3 regions of the Thiofilum sp. genome follow, and region 3 is predicted to be linked to each of the others. Evidence: predicted binding sites of a transcription regulator. Region 3 holds the regulator's gene; each other region holds the start of a gene.
What was found. The regulator HrcA, encoded in region 3, represses chaperone genes, less so after heat shock. The targets are predictions, from matches to a motif close to TTAGCACTCNNNNNNNNNGAGTGCTAA.
Positions count from the first base shown of each region.

Region 1: the regulator HrcA is predicted to act here: its motif matches at 6,257-6,283, upstream of rpoH (RNA polymerase sigma factor RpoH).
Region 2: the regulator HrcA is predicted to act here: its motif matches at 2,844-2,870, upstream of IPL34_RS01290 (co-chaperone GroES).

Region 1 covers NZ_JADJTF010000001.1:1,681,639-1,689,597, reverse strand. Annotated here, with positions in the region: gene IPL34_RS08015 (type I restriction endonuclease subunit R) at 1-995, shown strand, start outside; gene IPL34_RS08010 (ammonium transporter) at 1,080-2,441, opposite strand; gene IPL34_RS08005 (P-II family nitrogen regulator) at 2,455-2,793, opposite strand; gene IPL34_RS08000 (SPOR domain-containing protein) at 3,066-3,791, shown strand; gene IPL34_RS07995 (hypothetical protein) at 3,796-4,323, opposite strand; gene IPL34_RS07990 (HNH endonuclease) at 4,399-4,986, opposite strand; gene rpoH (RNA polymerase sigma factor RpoH) at 5,336-6,202, opposite strand; gene IPL34_RS07980 (hypothetical protein) at 6,408-7,959, shown strand, end outside.
Region 2 covers NZ_JADJTF010000001.1:271,826-279,784, forward strand. Annotated here, with positions in the region: gene IPL34_RS01275 (hypothetical protein) at 1-490, shown strand, start outside; gene IPL34_RS01280 (hypothetical protein) at 549-701, shown strand; gene groL (chaperonin GroEL) at 785-2,422, opposite strand; gene IPL34_RS01290 (co-chaperone GroES) at 2,481-2,771, opposite strand; gene IPL34_RS01295 (FxsA family protein) at 2,945-3,427, opposite strand; gene IPL34_RS01300 (EAL domain-containing protein) at 3,541-5,508, opposite strand; gene IPL34_RS01305 (H-NS histone family protein) at 5,986-6,318, shown strand; gene cutA (divalent-cation tolerance protein CutA) at 6,561-6,881, shown strand; gene dsbD (protein-disulfide reductase DsbD) at 6,881-7,959, shown strand, end outside.
Region 3 covers NZ_JADJTF010000001.1:3,895,815-3,903,773, forward strand. Annotated here, with positions in the region: gene nhaD (sodium:proton antiporter NhaD) at 1-581, opposite strand, end outside; gene IPL34_RS18235 (hypothetical protein) at 766-1,236, opposite strand; gene IPL34_RS18240 (VC_2705 family sodium/solute symporter) at 1,311-3,215, opposite strand; gene IPL34_RS18245 (DUF4212 domain-containing protein) at 3,228-3,485, opposite strand; gene IPL34_RS18250 (hypothetical protein) at 4,115-4,567, shown strand; gene hrcA (heat-inducible transcriptional repressor HrcA) at 4,647-5,702, opposite strand; gene IPL34_RS18260 (cadherin domain-containing protein) at 5,939-7,959, opposite strand, start outside.

The sequences.
Region 1 (7,959 bases), 2.2 Mb from region 3:
TAAAGGAAGCTACTGAGGAAGCCATTACCTGTTTTGGTGATGAGAATACCAAAAATGTGGTGCTGGAAAAAAGCTATAAAGAATACATGGAAGGCTTCACTGATAGTGTAACTGGTGAAGCTCGTCGTGGTTTTATGGATGTGGTAGAAGAATTACAACAACGCTTTCCAAACCCTGATGATATTGTTAAAGAAAAAGATAAAAAAGATTTTGCTAAATTATTTGGTGAATATTTACGTGTCGAGAATGTCTTGCAAAACTATGATGAATTTGCAGGCTTAAAAGCTTTGCAGAATGTGGATATGACCGACCCTGCTAATGTCGAAGCATTTAAGGCTAAGTATTACTTAAACGATGCTGACTTAACTGCGATGCAGGCGGTTACGATTCCAAGTGAGCGAACTATTCAAGATTACCGCTCAACTTATAACGATATTCGTGACTGGCTACGACGGGAAAAATCTACCAAAGAAAAAGAAGCATCTACCCTTGATTGGGATGATGTGGTTTTTGAGGTGGATTTACTTAAGTCGCAAGAGATTAATCTGGATTATATTCTTGAGTTAGTTTTTGAACACAACAAAAAAATAAAAGATAAGGTGGCATTGGTCGAAGAAGTGCGCCGTTTAATTCGTGCCAGTCTTGGTAATCGTGCCAAAGAAAGTTTGCTGGTTGATTTTATTAATCAAACTAACTTGGACAGCATTCTCGACAAACCTAGTATTATTGAAGCTTTTTTTACCTTTGCTCAGGCAGAACAACAGCGTGAGGCAGATGAGTTGATTAGTTCGGAAAACCTGAATGTGGAAGCAGCCAAACGTTATATCACGGTATCGTTAAAACGAGAATATGCCAGTGAAAATGGTACAGAACTCAATGCGGTTCTTCCAAAGATGAGTCCGCTTAATCCGCACTATTTAACGAAAAAACAAAGTGTTTTTCAAAAAATAGCAGCCTTTGTGGAGAAATTTAAAGGTGTGGGTGGGACGGTTTAACGACTTTTTTCTCGCTTATACAAAAGGCTGGATCAACCAGCCTTTAGCAGTATCATTGCGATACCTTGGGAGTGAAGAATAGAGTTATAGATTATAAGCGCGTTCACCGTGAGTTACTGTGTCTAAACCTTCACGTTCTTCTTCACTATTGACACGTAATCCCATAGTGACATCAATCAATTTAAATAATACAAAGCTCACTACACCTGACCATATAATCGCAGTGACTACACCCCAAGCTTGGCTGATAAATTGTGCCACCATATTATATTCGGCAACGGCATTGGCAGTGTAATCAAATACACCAGAACCACCTAACGCTGGGCTAGCCACCACCGCAGTGCCTAGCGCACCGATTACCCCACCAATACCGTGTACACCGAATACGTCGAGTGAATCATCGTAACCAATCCAACGTTTCATTACGGTCACACCCCATAGACACGCCGCACCTGCCACTGCGCCTAAAATAATCGCACCCATAGGGCCAGAGAAACCCGCCGCCGGAGTCACTGCAACCAGACCTGACACTGCACCTGATACAATACCCAGCATAGAAGGCTTACCACGAATCATCCACTCAACGAACATCCACGCTAAAGCCGCCGCTGCCGTTGCTACTACTGTATTGACCATGGCTAAGACTGCTGTTCCTGTGGCTTCCAAATTAGAGCCCGCATTAAAGCCGAACCAACCGACCCAGAGTAACGAACCACCGATCATAGTTAAGGCTAAATTATGAGGAGCCATCGCTTCTTTACCATAACCAATCCGCTTACCAATCACCATTGCACCCACTAAAGCGGCAATCGCTGCATTAATATGGACGACTGTACCACCTGCAAAATCGAGAGCACCGTGACTAAATAAAAAACCTGCTGGCGCAGTAGGTGCTGAAGGACCACCCCAGAACCACACCATATGAGCCATGGGTAAATAAGAGAAAGTGAACCATAAAGCACTGAAGACAATTAAGGCTGAAAACTTAATGCGCTCGGCAAATCCACCCACGATCAAAGCAGCCGTAATCCCCGCAAAGGTTAATTGGAATACCATAAATACCATTTCAGGAATGACTACACCTTTGGAGAAGGTTTCAACCACCGCAGCAGTATCAACGCCCTTAAGGAACAGTTTGTCAAAACCACCTATAAAGCTATTGAGCGCTCCGCCATCGGTGAAGGCTAGGCTATAACCATAAACCACCCATAAAATGGCAATCACGCAAAAAATAGCAAACACTTGGCTCAGTACTGACAACATATTTTTAGCGCGTACTAAACCGCCATAAAATAAAGCCAAACCGGGTAAAATCATCAAAATAACCAGAATGGTAGAAATCATCATCCAAGTGGTATCGCCTTTATCCGGCACAGGAGTATCTGCTAGTGCTAAACTCGATGCCCCCAATAAAGTCATTAAACTCATTAACCGTAAATACTTCATATTTCAATGCTCCTTAGAGTGCATCCACGCCGCGTTCGCTAGTGCGAATCCGAATAGCTTGTTCAATAGGGGATACGAAAATTTTGCCGTCACCAATTTTTCCGGTATTAGCTGAATTAGTGATTACTTCAATCACCTGATCAACCACTGCATCATCCACCGCTGCTTCTAATTTAATTTTAGGCAAAAAATCAACAACATACTCAGCACCACGATATAACTCAGTATGTCCTTTCTGGCGACCAAATCCTTTGACCTCTGTAACTGTTATTCCCTTAATCCCAATTTCACCCAAGGCATCGCGCACATCATCGAGCTTAAAGGGTTTAATAATGGCAGTGATCATTTTCATTTAATGTGTACTCCATAACCGTCTGTGGAATGGACTCTAAAAGTGTCCGGTTAGGAAATACTTTGCAATTGATATGCCAAACCCTTATAGAGGCGCTATTAATAGAAAAGTACTTAAATAGTGCATCCATTTTGCACTAAAAAAGTGCTTATACTATTGCAGCGCACCATGGTTAGAGTACATTTTATAAGCAGACTTTAGGCATTAATGAGTTTTACTTGGGAAAGTATTAGAACTTGTCTATAGTTAGGGAAAACTAACATGGGTTTCATATGTCTCAGCCTGCGCCAAGTACTCAACGCCCCAGAGGGGGGGGACTTCGTTTATCGCACGTACTCATCTTTGTTATTATCGTGGTGGGTTTAATTCTGCTATACAAAAAAAACATGATCCCCGGCATGGATAAACTCCCCAGTATGAGCCAGATTACTGAGAGACTACCTAGTATCAGTCTGCCCAAAGTGCCTGCTAATACGACTAATCAAGGGGTTAATGCCTCGGTAGCTGCCCCAGAGGGTGAACTTTTAACCGATGAATGGGTTCCACCCAATGATGATAATGCGGTGTATCAAGACAGTAACGACTCCAATAGCACCTCCCTGATGACTCAAGAACCTGTTGCCGCCGCTACCCAAGCCATACAAGAGACGCCACAAACCCAAAGCTTAGAATATAGACGCAGCACCCGCTCTGCTCCAGTGCGAGTCACTAATCCACCTGCTGAGTTTCCAGCCAATTTAGCTAAAGGTTATTACACCGTACAAGTCTATGCCGGCTATTATTCAAAAACGGCTTACAGTATTAGGCGCTCCTTAGAGCAAGATGGTTATTTAGTTTATATTTACCAAATAGAAGATAAGGCTGGCATATTATTTAGAGTACGAGTAGGACGTTATGCTAATTTAAATAGCGCCCGTGCAGTACGTGATCAGATTCGCCGCCGCTATCCCAAATTATTGAGTAAAAGTTTCGTGTTAATGCGCCAACCGAGTTACTAAAAGCTTAAGGCTTCAAAAACTGTACGTAATGCGCGTTTTCTAACCCTCGACTCACACAATACGAGCCTTGTTTAAGGGTTTTATCGGCTAAATGCACACTATTACCGCGCACGATTAGAGCGCGTACTGCATTGCCACAATCCTTATTTATAACGTCCCCTACTAGGGCTACCACTCGTATTACACGATCTGCTTTGAAGACTTGTACCTTATCAGTGGCTGGAGAACGCATAAAGCGACAGGGGGCTTGTAGTGCTAATACTTGTTTAGCGTGTTGCCCTATTTGGAGTTGACACTGACCCTGTTCTTGCCATAGCTGCACTACTAGCCCCGTAGGTAGTTGATATTGATCCGTAATATAGGGCTTTGAATCCATCGGGGGCAGGGCTAATTCGGTCAATTGAGTATTAGGGGTGGGTTTGATTTCGACTTTAGGAGTCAAAGTTGCATCAGCTTGTTCTTGGCAAGCGGTGCATAGCAAACTCAAGGTAGCGATGAGCAATACTCGCTGGCAGCATATGGGGACTATCATCCTAATACCTCTTAATCCTTGTCACTCCTAAAGTGTATACCTTAGGAGCTTAAGTCAAAGGATTATTGAGTCAAGTTACTGCAAGCGTTCCCGTAAGCGACTGCTACGCGGAAAATGCGCACATAAAAACTCCATTTGATCCGCTAAAATATGCCTACCTTGAAGATACACATATTCCGCATAAGTCGGCTGAAAAGGTATAGCCAAGAGGGGCATATGCGCCTGCTCAGGGGTGCGTCCCCCTTTAAGGCTATTACAATCACGGCAAGCCGTCACCACATTCGTCCAAGTATCTTGTCCACCTTGTACAAGGGGGCGAATATGATCACGGGATAAGTGCCGCTCACTAAAGGTTTCGCCGCAATACATACAGGTATGGCTATCACGCCTAAACAAAGCTGAATTATTCAAAGGGGGTATATAGCGTTGGCTATTAAGCCCGTGCTGACTACCCACCGTTGCGATAATAGAATTAATCTCAAGCACACTTTGTTCGCCGGTACGCGCATTAATCCCACCATGAATCACTAATAGAGGCGATCCACAGGTATAGGCTACTTGATCGGCACAATATAATTTTACGGCCGTTTGGAAATGAATCCATTCGAGTGGCAAGCCACTGATATCCGTTCGCAAAATCGCTTGATTTAAGTTTTGTTCCATATCGTTATCCTTGTTTGCTAGTGTGTCAGCACTGATAGGCTCCTATCCTACTGAATGAGTACATAAAAAAAGTTAAAGTTTGGTGACAAGCCATAAATGAGCATATTAACGAAACCTAATGCTTGTCGGTTAGACCTCGATTGGATTATGCTCTACATTAGGTCATCTGTGAAAAGGTAAATACTATGTTTAAATTAGATTTTGGTTTTGGTTTGCCCATGGCAATTGTGATTGCCTTAGTGGCATGGTCATGGTTCTCATTCTTCTCGGTAGTCTTCTTTGGCAATTAACAGCCTTTGAATAGACCAAAAAAAAGCCGCTTAACGCGGCTTTTTTTATAGAAGTCATTTTATGCTTCCAACAGAACCGCCTGTTTTAATTTCTTCACCGCCACATTTTCCAATTGGCGAATACGCTCGGCTGATACGTGATAACGCTCAGCCAACTCTTGCAAGGTTGCCTTTTCTTCCGCTAACCAGCGACTCGCTAAGATGTCACGGCTACGCTCATCGAGTTCACTGAGTGCTAGCGCAAAACGCTCACGCGTAAAATCCTCCCACTCCTCATTTTCGAGAACTTCAGAAGGATCATAATCACTACTGGCTAAGTAGTGTTGTGGTGCATAGTTTTGTTCACTGTCTTCTTGATCCGGTGATAAATCAAACGCCACATCTTGCGCACTCATGCGCTTTTCCATTTCTAATACATCCGCCGTGCTCACCCCTAAATCATCGGCGACAGACTGTGCCTCTTGATGAGTGAGCCATCCCAGACGATTTTTGCTACTACGTAAATTAAAGAACAACTTACGTTGTGCTTTAGTGGTAGCAACTTTAACAATCTTCCAGTTGCGTAAAATAAACTCATGAATTTCAGCGCGAATCCAATGTACTGCAAACGAGATCAGGCGCACATTAATCTCCGGATCGAAACGTTTGACCGCTTTCATCAGCCCAATGTTCCCTTCTTGGATTAAATCACCTAATGCCAGACCATAACCATTATAGCCCCTCGCCACTTTTACCACGAAGCGTAGGTTATGCAACACCAAACGTCGTGCCGCATCTAAGTCATTATATAAGCGGAGACGTGAGGCTAATTCTTTTTCTGCGTCTGCCTCGAGTACGGGAATCGCATGAATGGCATGGATATAACTCTCCAAGCTACCCACAGGGCTTGGTAAAGTTTGTCCACGTAACATCAATGCTTGACTCATAATAGGGTAATCTCCTTAAGATTAACGATTTTTAGTGCTTGACTTTTTGCTATTTTAGCACTCTTTAATGATGAGTGCTAATTTTTTTGGTTAAAACCCCTTGACAGCTCGTAAACAGAATTGCTACCTCTGTACTACCCACCCTTTAGTGCCTCTCTAGCTCGCCTTATTATTAAACTGTCTTATAACCTAGAGTGGCTCTATTATGCTTGGCCTTACAGATCATTCCACTGACTCTCATGCCACTAGCAATGTCCTAGAGGCAAACTCTACTCGATTAAAAATTCCACCTCTCCCCACAGAGCAACTCGATTCTAGTCAACGCATTCAGGTGCTAGAAGCGGAACTCATTAAACGTAACCAACTTATTGAAGAGTTTGAGTATCTATTAGAAACTCGTACCAAGCAAATCAATGACAAAGATCTACAGCTTCAAAGCAAAATCCGCGAATTACAAAGCTTTATGGAGATACAAGAGCATGCACGCGCTCAAGGTATTAAGCCAAACTTACAGTATACCCACCAACTGAATGTATTGCGCAAACAGCTCTCTGATAAAGAACACGAAATTTATAAGCTCAAACTGCACTATGAAGAAGATGTGCATCAACGTGATAAGCAACTAGAAGAGCGTGAGCGCTTATTAGTGAAGCGCCACCGTGAGATTGAAGCGCGTGACAAACAACTAGCAAAGCGTGATGAGATTATTACTGCCTTAGAAGCCAAACTATTAGAGCTAAATCGTTGGACACATGAGCATCAAAAACAACAGGCTCAGGCGGCTAATTTAGTGGCTGATCATCAACAAATGATTAGCGAGCAAGAGCAGCACATTCAACAGCGTAATAAACAACTCAGCCAATGGGGTGAGCGCCTTACTCAATTAGAACAGCAACTTCAACAACGTGAAACCGTATTACAAGAGCGTGATCAAGCGATTAAGCAACAGTTAGAACTGATTCAGCAGCAAGGACAACAGTTTAAGCAACAGCAAGAGTTATTACACACTCAGACCCTACAACTGCAAGCACAAGAACAGCATTTATTAGAACGCGAGCAGCAATTAACCCAACGGGATCAACAAATCACGGAGCGCGATCAACAAATTGCCCAACGGGATCAGGTCACATTAGCTAAAGCAGAACTACTAACCCAACGTGATACTCACTTAACCGAGCAAACTTATCAGCTTAATAACCGCGATCAAGCGATTCAGGAACGTGATCAAACCATTCAAGAGTTACAACAGCGCATTGAAAAGCTGGATGCGATTTTGCAAACCCGCCAAGCCAAACTAGAAGAATGCAATCAGCAATTTCTTAATCTAGAACAGCTTTTATCCAAAAAAGCTCAACATATTGAGTTTTTAGAGCATCAGATGCAGGAATGGCAACAACATCTCAAAGAGCGCGAGCACACCCTCACCCAACAACAACTCCATGTTGCGCAATTACAAAGCACACTGCTAGAAAAAGACCATGTGATTGCGGAAAAAGATCAAACCCTGATTAAGCATAGTCGTGCTTTAGAACAGCACACGCTTCATTTGAAAGACTGGGAAAAACAACTCAGCCAACGCGAACAGGATTTAGAGTTACGTCATCACAGTGTCACCACTTTAGAAGAAGAACTCAGAGCACAATTAGCGACTCTTGCAGAACTATTAAAAACACCACAACCCTCCTATGCTGAACCTACCGAGCTACTTAAACAAGCTCAACACCGCCTAGAACAACGTGAGCAACATTTACAAGGCT
Region 2 (7,959 bases), 3.6 Mb from region 3:
AACCACTTCCGGTGACGAAATTTTAAGAGGCATTATTACTGACTTACAACGTCAAGCACATTGGGCTGAAATTATTCCATTTTTAGAACAACACTCCGCTGATATTTTGCTTAAAAAACGGCAATCTCCAGCATTATATGCTAAACATAAACGTTGGTTACTCAATACAGAACGCTTAACTATTGCTCAAGTATTGGTATTCAGACGCCTGACTGGTCAAACGCCTTTATCCCAAGGTGAGTTTGTCCGTCTGCTGGGGGGCAATCCGTACTGCGAGGGAATTACGGCACAAGAGAAACGTGAGATACAATCTCATATCCAATATTGGACTAACCAGATTCGCAACAACATTCGTCCCATCATGGCAGACTATTTCGGGCTAATGAATATCCACTGGCAAGAAGGTGAGAAACCAGGTGGAGGTGAATATTCCATTCAAGCCTCTGATTTATTGCTAGAGTTTTTTCAAACTCGGCTCTATGCCACTTAAGAGATGAATACTTATGAATCAGAAATGTTGTGCACTTATGCTATTGGTGAGCTTGCTCATGACCAGTACCCCTTTATTGGCTGTAGATTCGGAAGCATTAGGAGAAGAGCTGAAGAAAGGGCAGAATCGTGCAGAAACTCAAAAGCCTACACCACAAAAGCAAGCAGATGAAGAGCTGGCTCGCACCTCTAAGCAGGGCAAAACCAAATAGATTGGCAATAAGGTACAGCTAACAAAAAGCCCGCAGTTGCGGGCTTTTTGTATTAGCAAGGCTGGTTAAGCGTAATCAGATGCTTACATCATACCGCCCATGCCACCCATGCCGCCCATATCAGGCATTGCTGGAGCATCTTTCTTCGGTAGTTCGGCAACCATCGCTTCAGTCGTGATAATTAAACCCGCTACTGATGCAGCATTTTGTAATGCTGTACGCGTTACTTTAGTAGGATCGAGGATACCCATAGCAATCATATCGCCATACTCAGAAGTACGTGCGTTATAACCATAGTTACCTTGACCGGCTTTAACAGCATTCAGTACTACTGATGGCTCATCACCAGCATTATCACAGATTTGACGTAAAGGTTCTTCCATAGAGCGTAAAGCAATTTGGATACCCATATCTTGATCGTGATTTTCGCCTTTTAAGCCAGCAATAGCTTGTAAAGCACGTACTAGAGCCACACCACCACCGGGTACAACACCTTCTTCTACCGCTGCGCGAGTGGCATGTAGAGCATCTTCTACGCGTGCTTTCTTCTCTTTCATTTCGACTTCAGTAGCAGCACCCACTTTAATTACTGCCACACCGCCTGCTAATTTAGCTACGCGTTCTTGTAATTTTTCACGATCATAATCAGAAGTAGTGACTTCGATTTGAGCACGGATTTGATCAACGCGTGATTTAATATCATCAGCATTGCCAGAGCCATCGATAATCGTGGTGTCTTCTTTAGTGATCACTACGCGTTTAGCTTGACCTAGATCATTTAAAGTCACTTGATCTAGGCTCATGCCCACTTCTTCAGAAATCACCGTACCGCCTGATAGGGTAGCGATGTCTTGTAACATGGCTTTACGACGATCACCAAAACCGGGCGCTTTTACCGCAGCTACTTTCACAATACCGCGAATATTGTTCACCACTAAAGTGGCTAAGGCTTCGCCCTCGATGTCTTCAGCGATAATCACTAAAGGACGCCCCGCTTTGGCAGCACCTTCTAAAGCTGGGAGCATATCACGGATATTAGAGATTTTCTTGTCGTGTAACAGAATAAAAGGATTCTCTAATTCAGCCGTCATATTTTGTTGGTTATTAACAAAATAAGGAGAGAGGTAGCCACGATCAAATTGCATACCTTCTACTACTGCTAATTCGTTCTCTAAAGAGTTACCTTCTTCAACGGTAATAACGCCCTCTTTACCAACTTTATCCATCGCTTCAGCAATAATGTTACCGATAGACTCATCAGAGTTAGCAGAAATAGTACCAACTTGAGCAATAGCATTATTATCTGCACAAGGCTTAGACATACCGTGTAATTGCGCTACAGCAGCAGTTACTGCTTTATCAATACCGCGCTTTAAATCCATTGGATTCATGCCCGCAGTGACTGATTTCATGCCTTCACGCACAATCGCTTGCGCTAATACCGTTGCAGTGGTCGTACCGTCACCGGCTGCATCAGAGGTTTTAGAAGACACTTCTTTGACTAACTGAGCGCCCATATTCTCGAATTTGTCTTCTAATTCGATTTCTTTCGCAACAGACACACCGTCTTTCGTTACGGTTGGCGCACCGAAAGACTTTTCTAATACAACATTACGACCTTTTGGACCTAAGGTTACTTTCACTGCATTCGCTAACACATTGATACCACGTACCATACGGGCGCGAGCATCATCACCAAAACGTACTTCTTTAGCACTCATTTTTTATTCCTTTCTAAGCCTGATTTCTGAAGGTATTAAACTAAAATACTGGAAGCGCTTAAGCTTCAATCACGGCTAAAATGTCTTCTTCACGCATGATTAATAACTCTTCGCCATTAACGCGAACGGTTGTACCTGCGTATTTACCAAATAATACGGTGTCGCCTTCTCTTACTTGTAAGGGAGCACGTTGATTGTCATTACCTAATTTGCCAGGACCTGTTGCTAATACTTGACCGCGATCAGGCTTTTCAGTCGCATTATCAGGGATAATAATGCCGCCTGCTGTTTTACGTTCTTCTTCTAAACGACGCACCACAACGCGATCATGCAAAGGACGAATGTTCATGGATGACTCCTCTAAACTTCAAATAAGGTAGTTAAATAATCACAACACTACGATGAAGCTTATATATATTTATTAGCACTCACCGTTAATGAGTGCTAATAATAAGGATAGAGTCTATGATGTCAAGGGTGGGATGATAATTTTCTTACACTATTCACTGGAGTCATGCGCTTTTAGTCCTTGCGCACATATTCACCCTCATAGTCATAGTGTGTCTGACCATGAGGTTTTATAGTAATTTGTTCAGGTGGGATGACACGAGCCTCTGTATGATAAGTGGCTGTATGAGCAGTACTTTTCATTTTTTGGCTCACTAACACTTTTAAAATAGCGCGACGTGTCACAGGAATTAGCAACAACAAACCGATTACATCACTAACAAAGCCCGGAATTAACAGCAATAAGGCAGCAATCCCTACCATTAGCCCCTCTAAAACCTCTAAGGTCGCGGTTTTGCCACTTGATACGGCACTCATGACTCTCTGCACAGTAGCTAGTCCCTCAAGACGTAATAAATAGCTTCCTGCAATAGTCATGACGATCAGGAGTAATAGGGCTAATAAGTAGCCAATTGCTTGTCCCACTTGTATAAAAGTGAAAATTTCAATAGCTGGAATAAGAATTAAGATCACCGCCAAAAAGGGGAAACGGTTCACAGTACTATCCTTAACTGAAGAGTTGGTGAATAAGTTAATGGATACTACCTTATGATCAAGCCACCTTGTTAGGCAAGTTTACCTTGCAAAAAGTGCTTATTCGAGGCTTAAGCTTATTCACGTCTCGCTAAACTAGGAGGCTGGATGCCATTGGCACACAACTCTAAAAAGGGATAAGGCTTACCACAGTAAAAACCCTGAGCAAAGTTAATCCCAATAGTACGTAACTGATCTAAAGTTTCCCCGTCTTCAACTAGCTCGGCAATAGTATGTAGCTTCATCACCTGTCCTACCTCATGCACTGCCTTGATCATTGCTGCATCCACAGGACTAGAGACTAAGTTGTGCACAAAATTACCATCAATTTTTAGATAGCTCAGTGGCAAATCACGAATATAGCTCAACGATGAAAACCCACTGCCAAAATCATCTAAGACTAAACTCACCCCTAATTGGCTCAACGACTTCATTAAACGTTTGGTATGAACAAAATTGGCAATAGCGACCGACTCAGAAATTTCAAAACAGAGTAGTTTAGGGTTGGTTTGCCATTGGGCTATTTGCTGCTTAATATAGTCAAATAAATCAATATCTTGTACTGCTTGCGAAGATAAATTAATCATAAAGCGCGGCTCAATACCATTGGCTACTTTCAGGTCGTGTTGGGACATTAATTGAAAGACACGCCGAATAATCCAACGATCAATCCGCGCCATCATATCTAATCGATCAGCTGCGGGTAAGAAACTGCCCGGACTTAGTATTGTTTTTTTATAAGGCAAACGTAGTAAGATTTCAAAATGCACATAAGGGCTGCACACCTGATCTTGGAGCGGAAAAATCGGCTGCACAAATAACACAAAATGATCTTGTGTCATGGCATCTTGTAGTAGTTTAGCCCAATCAGTGCGCATGGATTCGGACTCAAACACTTTAGTATTGGCAGGTTGCGCCATATGCACCGAAATCTGGTTCCGTCCTAATGCTTTGGCGGCATAACACGCTTTATCTACTGAGGCAAAGGTTTCACTAATCTCACCTTTATAATCGGGCTTAATCTCTAATACCCCAATACTCGCCGCCACGTTAAACACTTGCCCCTTCCAACTAAAACGAAACCCACGCAATTCATGTTGAATGGACTCCATAATATGAATGCCTTTATCTAAGGCACATTTCTCTAATAGAATGGCAAACTCATCCCCGCCCATCCGTGCAACTTTATCGGTACGCCTTACCGCTCTTAAAAAGATCTGTGCAACTTGCTTTAACAGCTCATCTCCGGCTTGATGACCACTGGTATCATTCACTACCTTAAAATTATCTAGATCTAGGGAAACTAACACATGAGTATTGAGACTTTCCCCATTATTTTGAATCAGTTGTGCGACATACTGCTCAAAGCTGCGCCTATTCATTAAGCCTGTGAGAGGATCATGCGCCGCTTGACGATATAGGCGACTAATCACTTTGCGCTCAGAGCTAATATCACGAAAAATAAAAATGATTAAATCTGTTTGAATGGATAGGCGAGTGGTATGCAGTTCTAAAAAACAGATTTGACCGGTTTTAGTAGTTAACTTAACATGCTCAAACTGAAAATGTTGTTCAGGATCACCTTGTAAATTAAGCTCTAAAACTTGCTGAGTCGAAAGGTGATTACCCTCTAATTTCAACACTAAATCAATGGGTTTGAGTCGTGCCTCTTTATAAGTAAACTCTGTAAGGCGCTGAGCATGGTTATTAATATATAAAATAGTCCCCTCTAAAGTGGAGGCAATTACTCCTCCTGCTAAAGCATCTAAAATCCACTCCGCTTGTTGAATAGAGTTAATGTCTTTAAAGGTTAGTGGGGTATTAGTAGTTTTATCAAACGTAACATTTCTAATTAAATCAGCTTGATACTCTCTATAGCTATAGAGAGTCGCTAAAATGATGTAAGCCGCTATTGCTAAAACAGCAATACTCTGTAGCACTAAGGCTTCGTTAGATAGCTGTTGGAGGTTAAAAAACAAACTACTGCCTCCAGCCACTATACCTAACAGCCCCAAAATAGCCAAAATAGGTTTGAACACCTGCATTACATCACCGGAATCGTTGTTATTGTTATCCACAAGCTTAGAGTGTAGCAGTTTAGTCAGCCTACTGTTGTACTAAGGGAGTAAACGGTCATTAAAATGGTCTGCTAATTAATTCCACTAGCCCACTTAATCTACTCCAGCAAAAGTACTCCACACTAATGTTATAAGGTGCTGACTAAGCCCATTTTATCTACACGATTTATGAACGAGCTTGTAATTGACTAGCGACTGATTAACATAAACCCCACTATTCTATAAGATACTCCGTGCGACAGTGCTGTACTTCATATTAAAAGTTCTTTAAACCCTCTAAGTAATTAGCAAAAGTTATCGCTCTAAACTCTTCAAACCTGAAATCGGTATCTGATCGAAAGCTATTTTATTATTAGATGGATATTAAATCTTGACAATTTGAAAACTCCATGATGATATTAATAGGCCAATCTAAATATCATGTTTTAAATTAGGATAGAAATTGTGAGTGAACTAGAGCAAAAAATTAAAGATTTAACTGTAGCTGAGTTAAACGAGTTAAAGGATATTATTGAAGTGGTAATTGAACGGCGTAAGCGTGAAGAAATAGCCGAGTTACGCCGTCAAATCGACGACTTACTGGGTAATAGCGGTATTACTTTAGAAGAGATTCAAAATGCCAAAGCTCCTAGTAAAATAGTACGCCCTAAATATCGTAATCCTGAAGACCCATCGCAAACTTGGACAGGTCGTGGCCGTCGTCCTACTTGGTTGGATCAAAAGATTTCTTCTGGACGTGAACTGGATGAATTCTTAATTCCGGAAGACCAGCAATAATTGTCAAGCACCTTTAGAGTGTATTTAGAGGTCTAATTAAAGGGCTATGCTGATTAATTCAAGTATAGCCCTTTATTTTTAGCTTATTAATAATGCTTGTAGCATAACCACAACACTTATTTATCAAAGTGGTAAGAAAACCATATGGTTTTCTAGGGTCGATTCGATTAAGATTTTCCCCACCTAAGATTCATGATCTCTACTATCTAATCACCTCGCTCTATAGGGTTTGAACAAAGCTAATGACAGCAAATCACCTTATATTACTGACTAGTTGGCCTGATTTAACAGCCGCTCAACAAGCCGCTAAGCTCTTTGTCGAGCAACACCTAGCCGCTTGTGTCAAGTTAATACCCCAAGCTCAATCTTTTTATATTTGGGATAACCAACTAGAAGAAAGCACTGAAACGATATTAATCATAAAAACAACACAACAACAGTATCAGGCTTTGCAAGAAACTCTTATCCGCATACATCCTTATCAGGTACCTGAGTTAATTGGGTATCCTGCTAGTCATGGCTTACCTGCTTACTTAGCTTGGATCGAACAGAGTACTCAATAATGAGAATAATCTTACTATTCGTTTTATGGCTTTGTAGCTATGGTTTCACTAATGCCTACGCAGAGAATAAACTGATTCCTCCTGAACAAGCATTTAAGCTAACAGTCGCTGAGACTTATGGAGGGCTGGATGCTTACTGGGAAATAGCGCAAGGCTATTATATCTATAAAGATAAGATCGAATTTATCGTTGAAACCCCCGGAATCCAGACCACTGAGATTGAATTTCCAGAAGCGGAAATTAAACAAGATCCCACCTTTGGCAATGTAGCGGTTTATCACGAGTCTTTTTCTCTGACAGTACCTTTAAAACGCGAAGGCCCTGCACGTAATCCCCTAGAGCTAGCTTTAAAAGTAAAATATCAAGGCTGTGCAGATATTGGATTATGTTATCCACCTATTAATAAAATTATTAAAGTGAATCTAGGGGCGGAGGCAGAGGAATTAGGTGAACCTTCAACTCCACCTAATAATGAAACCGATACTGCACCAGACTCTACTTCATCTAATTCAAACTCTACTTCGAGCACACCTGATACAGCTCCTACCCCTCAACCGGAACCGAGTACTCCACCACAGACTGAATTAGCTGAACAAACTGCTCCCGTTAGTACGAATAAAGTGGAGCCTATTGCTAGATCTAAAAACGCTAAAAATGCACTCAATGCCGAGCAGGCTTTCCCGTTTGAGGTCAATGCAGTTGATAAACATACCGTACAAGTAAGCTGGAAGGTCGGTAAGGGTTATCATCTGTATAAAAATAAAATTAAATTCGCTTTAGAGGAAAACCCTAGCACGACCAGTTTAGGCGAAATCGTTTATCCACAAGGTGAAGTGATCAATGACGAGTTCTTTGGGCGTATTGAGGTTTATCCTAGAGATACCAGTATTGTTATTCCTATTAATTACCAAGGTAATGCACCTTCTATTAACTTAGTGACCCACTATCAGGGCTGCTCGAATGAAAATGGGGTGTGCTATCCCCCACAAACAATACGCTCTACTATTGATTTAGCAGCCGCTACTATTCCTGAGTTCAGTGCAGTAAAACCTGTCTCACAGTTAGCAGCTCCCTTACC
Region 3 (7,959 bases):
ACTACAATATTAATACAGCCCATAGCAATGTATTGGGGCTTATCGGAAGCAACTGCAATTAATACGGCTGCCATTAATAAAGCGGTAGTTAGATTATCTGCAATAGGGGAAATAAAAAAAGCTAGTAAACCCGTGATCCAAAAAATCCAATACAGTGAAAAGCCTTTAGATACTAGCCAACCACGTAATGCAGCAAAGACGTTACGCTCATCCATAGTATTAATAAACGTCATGGCAGCTAATAAAAATAGCATTAATTTGCCAAACTCTAATAAATTATGATCTAAGATAGCCTCGACTTTATCGGTCAATCCTAGGCTTTGATAAGCCAGTGCCACACAAACCCACATAATACCTGCTGCTACAATAACTGGCTTAGATTTTCGTAGATGCAACTTTTCTTCCGCAATAACTAAGGAATAAGCCCCTATAAATATTATTAAAGACAAAATCCCCCACGCTGTAAGGGTCAAATTAGGCACAGTAGCAGTCGAAGCATTGCTCGCTACGCTAATCGTGGGTAGTAGCAATAAGAATGCGCTTATCATAAAACGCCATAACGGGAGGAGTCTGTGGTACATAATAATATCTCTTTGGAAAAACAATCTATTAGACCGAGCCATAGCAATAGGCAAAATCCACTTCGCAGCCTAAAAAGTTAATAGGAAGCCACAAAAAGTAGATAAAATGCAAAAGGCATGCCGCTAATTAGCAGCGGCGCTATTTAGACACAAAATATAAGAATATACCAGTCTTGATAGTGCTTTAAAACTGTGCGGGAAACTCTATATACGACACTTTACCAAATTGAGCGACTGCTAAACGTATAGTGTGCGGCTTCGGATTTAATACCGTGCTAGGAAACTCGCCATACCAAACCGTTTCACCTCTTAATGGTTCAATCACAATATGTTGCTCTTTATCCCCACCGACTAAGGACATTTCCATACCTCGAATGCGATCATTAGGGGTTAACTCAATACGGATTAAATTTGGCTGAGTGGCAGGTACGTATTTTAGACTCACCGTTAACTTTTCATGCCCTACTTGACAAGTCGACTCCAAATGACAAGCACCCATCGGTTGCATAGGGAGCATTTTTACTTCTACTTTAGGCTTGGGATCGTCTTTAGTCGCCCATAAATCAGCTAAACCAAAGCCAGCAATCGCTAAAATAGGCGCTACCATAATCGCAATGCGCACATGTAAGCTCAGACCAAAAAACCATCTTAACATAGACTGTTACCCTATCCTGAAATAAAGAAAAGGCTCCCAAAGGAGCCTTTTCCAGAGACTAATTAGTGCATTAATTAGTGTGCAATAGCAGAACCAGCACCACGAGGGATACGTACACTTTCTACTAGCTCTTGGATATGAGCTGGTGGTGGTGCAGTAACACGCGATACTAGGAAGGCTACTACGAAGTTAGCAATAGCACCTACTGTACCAAACGCTTCTGGAGAGATACCTAAGAACCAGTTAGCAGGAATATTAGCTGCCATCTCAGTACCTTTCACAAAGAACCAGCCTTTGAACCAGAAGATATACAATAAGGTAACACCGATACCCGCTAACATACCCGCAATAGCGCCAGGACCATTAACGCGCTTAGAGAAGATACCCATCATCAATACTGGGAAGATAGAAGAAGCGGCTAGACCAAAGGCTAGAGCGACTACCTCCGCAGCAAAGCCCGGTGGGTTAATACCCATATAGCCCGCTAATAAGATAGCTACTGTAATCGCTATACGAGAAGACATTAGCTCAGTTTTCTCAGAGATATTAGGTGTAAAGATACCTTTCATTAGGTCATGAGACACCGCTGAAGCAATCGCTAATAATAAGCCTGCCGCAGTTGATAACGCAGCCGCGATACCACCGGCAGCCACTAAGGCGATAACCCAGTTAGGTAGTTGAGCAATTTCAGGATTAGCTAAAACCATAATGTCATTATCGACCTTGGTCATCTCATTACCCTTCCAACCAAAACCACCAAATTTAGTAGCGGCATGATCAGTAGTAGCCTTATCTAAAGCAGCTTTTGCTTTATCAACGGCGGCTTGAGCTGCGGTTTTATCTTTAGCATCTGTTAACGCTTTCTCAGCAGCAGCAAAGTCACCCTGAGCTTTACTTAGAGCACCATCATTATAGTATTGAATTTTGCCATCGCCATTTTTGTCTTTAAATTCAATTAACTTGGTTTGTTCCCAGTTTTTCATCCACTGAGGGCGACCTTCAATACTCAGATTGCCATCAGGTGAACCGATAGCACCAGTTTGAACAGTATTCATCAAATTCAAACGAGCCATTGCACCAATCGCTGGAGCAGTAGTGTAAAGAATCGCAATGAAGATTAATGCCCAACCAGCAGAAGAACGCGCATCCGCTACTTTCGGTACTGTGAAGAAACGGATAATAACGTGTGGTAAACCAGCCGTACCAATCATTAATGTCATCGTTAATAAGAAGATATTAATGGTAGTATCGTTTTGATTGGTATAAGACTTAAAGCCTAAGTCGGTTACCACTTGATCTAGTTTATCCAGCAAATACATATTGCTGCCATCCATTAGCTGAGAACCTAAACCTAATTGAGGGATAGGATTGCCAGTGAGGTTTAATGAAATGAAGATCGCAGGAATAGTATAAGCTAGGATCAGTACCACATACTGAGCGATTTGAGTGTAGGTAATACCTTTCATACCACCGAATGCTGAGTAGAAGAATACGATAACCATACCTACGACTAAGCCTAACTCCATAGACACGCCTAAGAAACGTGAGAAGGTAACGCCAACGCCTTTCATTTGACCGACTACATAAGTCAGAGAAATGATAACTAAGCAGACTACCGCCACAATACGGGCTATCTTAGAATGATAACGATCACCTACGAACTCAGGCACTGTAAATTTACCGAATTTACGTAAGTAAGGAGCCAGTAGCATCGCCATTAAAACGTAGCCACCTGTCCAACCCATGAGGTAAACAGAAGCGTCATAACCTCTGAAAGCAATAATACCTGCCATAGAGATAAAGGAAGCAGCCGACATCCAGTCCGCCGCAGTTGCCATACCGTTAGCAATCGGATGTACACCACCGCCTGCTACGTAGAAATCACTGGTAGAGCCTGCCTGAGCTTTATAAGCGATATAGAAATATAGAGCAAAACTTAAGCCGACAACAGCATAAGTCCAAATTTGCAGTTCAGTCATTTACTTCCCCTATTACTCTTCATGCACGTCAAACTTACGGTCAATTTGTCCCATGCGCCACGCATAGAAGAAAATCAGAACTACGAATACATAAATTGAACCTTGTTGGGCGAACCAAAAGCCAAGCTTATAGCCGCCTAATCTGATGCTGTTCAATGGCTCAACTAATAAAATGCCAAACCCGAACGAGACAACAAACCAGATAACTAAACATACCGTAAGCAAACGCACGTTTGCAGCCCAGTATGCCGATGCATTATCAGAATTCATCGATAGGACTCCTCCATTAAAAACCTCAAACAGTTAACTTCACATACACATCATTTATAGGTATAAAATCCCTATTGCAATGATGTGCGTCTAAAAACCGACCATCCCCTAACCTACATTTCATCATGTAACTATGAAATAAGTATTTGGAGCAATCGACTAGCTGCTGTGTGCAGTGATTATTATTGATTTGTGCTAAAACTCAGTCCTCGAACTGGGTCTTAGTGATCGCTTCATAGAGCAATCTTATCTTACGGGTGCTTTGTCGGTTATCCTAATGGATACGTAGTAGGTAGGCAAGCCTTTAGAATTTTAAATCTGAGCTTAACGCTAAATTTTAGATAAAAACGATCATAATACCTCGATTTCAGCAGTGACACTTCTAACTACCAACTACTTAAGTATTTATGTGGCAGATGAGCGGTAGTAGCTAGAAATAATTAATCCTTTCCTTATTGTTTACACAATTACTTCAATCAGCTTGCTATACTGGTAACATAATAAGACAACAGCAACAGCGGCTCCTACCCAAACCGCTAATTTCAGATTCCGATTTGAATCCCTAATCCGGTTGAACTGTAATTTAATGATATAAAACCTACATAGAATCCGACTTAGGAGAATATTGCGTGACTATTAAAGCTTTAATTGTGGCAGGTTTAACCACTCTTACCCTCACTGCAACCCCTAATTTATGGGCTGGCAATGTGTCTTGGAGTATCACTATTGGCAATGGGGGTCATGGTGGTTATCGCCCCCATTATCGTCCTCATTATATCCGTCCGCGCCCAGTAGTAGTGGTTAGCTCTAGACCTGTCTACCATCGACCACGCCCCGTCGTCGTACATCCCCGTCCAGTCTATGTCAAACCGCGTCCAGTGGTGGTAACCCATCGTCCTAGACCTGTCTACCATCGACCACGCCCCGTCGTAGTGATTCAAAACCGCCCTCATTATAATTATCACCGCCCACGCCCCACCGTGGTTATAAACCGTGGTAACTATCATCGCGGTGGACATTATCAGCGTGCCCGCCACTCCGGTGGTTATAGATCACACTCTGCGAATAGCCGCCTTTATTAAAATTATTAATTAGTACGCTAATTAATATGCTTACGACGGGATGGTACTGGGTGATCATCCCGTTCACTCCGAAATCCACCTAATCGCGTCGCATGGCTACGCTTAATAATCGTGCCGTTAAATCGACTATAGGAATGACTCGCTCATAAGGCATACGCTTAGGACCAATCACCCCTAATACTCCAATATGTTCTTCTTCTAACGAGTAAGGTGCGGTGACTAGGCTACAATCATCAAACACATCCAGTCCTGCTTCGCGCCCAATGAAAATCTGCACACCATCCGCTTGAATACTTTTGTCTAACAACGACAATAGCTCGCGCTTTTGATTAAATGCTCCGAATAATTCGCGTAATTTGCTTACATCCGATAAATCATCATAGGACATGAGATTAGTTTCACCCGCTATTACACAATCGTCTTTAGACTCCACCTCAGCATGATCAAACGCCTTTTCACCTAACTCAATCGCCGACAGCATCAATTGATTCATCGCCTCACGATCTTGATTCATCGCTTGCAGCAACACCTCACGCGCTTGTTGCAGGGTTTTCCCTGTTAAGTACTCATTTAAAAAACTAGCTGCCTGATGTAATTCAGAGGTGGTAAACGCTTGATCTACGTGAATAATACGGTTTTGTACCTCATTACGCTCTAGGACTAACACGACTAAGATTTGATGCTGAGAAAGACGCAGGAATTCTATTTGCTTAATCAGGGCAGGCTGGCGGCGGGGTAAAGTCACCACCCCCGTTAACGAGGTAATCATTGACAACATATTAGAGGCGGATTGCACCAAAGAGTGTGCATCTAACTGAGTACTAAAGCGCCCTTGCAATTGTTGAATATAAAGCGCATCTAGTGGCTTAATCTGCACTAACGAATCGACAAAAAAACGATAACCATGTGAAGTAGGAATGCGACCTGCTGAGGTATGTGGCGAATGGATATACCCCATATCTTCTAAATCCGCCATCACATTCCGAATCGTCGCGGGGCTTAAATCCAAACCACTGCGCTTAGCTAAGGTGCGAGAACCTACGGGCTGACCGTCTTGAATATACTCCTCAATCAACACCTTTAAGACTCGCTGCGCACGCTCATTTAAAGTGGGCATTAATGTTGAAGATTGCATGGGTCTCATAACCTATTTAACTTAACTCCAGTCCCTCTTATCATCATACTCTATAGTCTACACCAAACAAGAGCCTCTAGACTTAACTAACTTAATGCTTTTGCGCTTAGCAGCAAACTAATTTTAATTCGCACCCAATCAAGCGCTTAATTAATCCTCACCCCAGCCAATAAACAAGCCGCTGGAGGTTAGTCCAGCGGCTTGTTATAGCTTAAGTTAGCTAGGATAACCCTTGACTATTGTGCTTGCGGTATCCCTCCATTGATCACGAAGTTAGCGGAGAAGGTGGTACTGGCAGGGTGTAATAACACATTCCCGATCACAAGGTTAGTGTCATTGTTTGGCCCTGCAAAGAGAGTGTATCCATTCATATCCACATCCGAGGGGCGATAACCGGCTAGCAGGTAGTTACTATTGAGTAAGGTATTTCCTTCATGCAACAGTACGGGACCTAATAGGTCGTTAATATCATTACTAGGACCATTGGCGATAATGTGATTACTCTTATTGGTGTCTCCTGCCCAGAGTAGGGCAGTCGTATCGACCACTAAGCGAGCATGGCTACCAGACACCGCTGTCGCGGTTAAGGTGAAATCCACTAAGGTCGGTACAGGGCTGAGCGGTAACGCACTCGCACTCATCACACCGAGGTGATTACGATGCCGTAGGGTGACATAGTAATTACCCGCCGTGAGGCTGGCAAAGGTCAGATCCACACTACCCGTATCCGCCGTCACCACATCACCATCACGTTGTAATAGTGCGGCTTGTGTTGCTAAAACGATAGTCGGGGTAGTCGCATCCCGTAACTCCACTAAGACCCAATCGACTAGGGCTTCTGCACCTGTGGTGCTGAGTAGTGCCACATTCGCTTGCTCTGTTCCCGCATAATTGAAAGGAACCATACTATAGGGTTGGGTACTAGGGATTAGATTAAGGGTACGTAAGGAGTCGAACATCAACCGATTTTCGCTATTAAACGGTCCTTGTAAGAAACCCTTAACCCGCAATACGACACCTTCGCCTACATCCGTGACCGTGACACTAATGTCTTGCACATCGGTACCGCCATTACCGTCCGAAACGGTGACTTGGACTTCGTACACATTGTCAGTGCCTACGTCCGTGGGCGCTTCATAGTCCGGCGCACTGATGAAGGTCAAAACACCTGTGGTGGCATTGATGGCAAACTTAGCCACATCCGCTCCGCCACTGATGCTATAGGTCAAGGTATCGGTAGCATTCGCATCGGTTGCTGTAACCGTTGTTACTGCCGTTTGATTTTCAGGCACACTCAGCGCTGCGGTTGCACCGCCACCGTCGCTAGTAATCACCGGAGCAGCATTATTAAAGCAATCGACCGGAGTACCATAATTACCTAAGTAATTATTATCACTAGCTGTTCCCCATCCGCTATTAGTGAACTGATTGCTCGGTACACTATTGACTGAATTAGGTAGCTGGTTAAAAGCATCACTCTCATCCATCACGTCCACTACACCAATACAGGCATTCGGATTCATGAAGTTGAACACCTCTAGCTCTGTCCCTGCTTGCCAATTAAATTGATCCGTCGCTAAGGGCGCGAAGGTAAAGGATAGGTAGTCCACACTGGTGCTTTCCGTAGGGGCATCGGTGCGTGAACTCACTGACCACGTAACACTAGGTACTAGGCTCTGTAAGTCATTCACTAAGAACTGATTCACACCGGTTCCCGTCGGAACAGTGAGGGTGATTTGTCCGGTAAAGCTGATATTAGGTCCTTGAGTCATGGCTACCGTGGGACGCATATAGACGTGATAACGTCCATCAGGAGTACGGCGAATGGTGTATTCCAAGACCTTTTCTGAGAAATCGGTGACCGTCACCGCAATACTTTGTACATCCGTACCGCCATTACCATCCGAGACCGTTACTTGTACGTCATAGACATTATTCGCTCCTACATCGGTAGGAACTTCATAGTTAGGTGCACTGATGAAAGTCAGTACCCCCGTGCTAGCATTAATATTGAACTTTGACGCATCATTCCCTCCCGTAATGCTATAGCTTAACGTATCTCCATTCGCATCCGTAGCAGTCACCGTCGTCACCGCCGTCTGATTCTCCGCTACACTCAGACTCGCACTCGATCCCCCTCCATTACTCGTGATCACAGGTGCTACGTTTTCATTCACGTCCGTAACCGTCACCGCAATACTTTGTACATCCGTACCGCCATTACCATCCGAGACCGTTACTTGTACGTTATAGACAT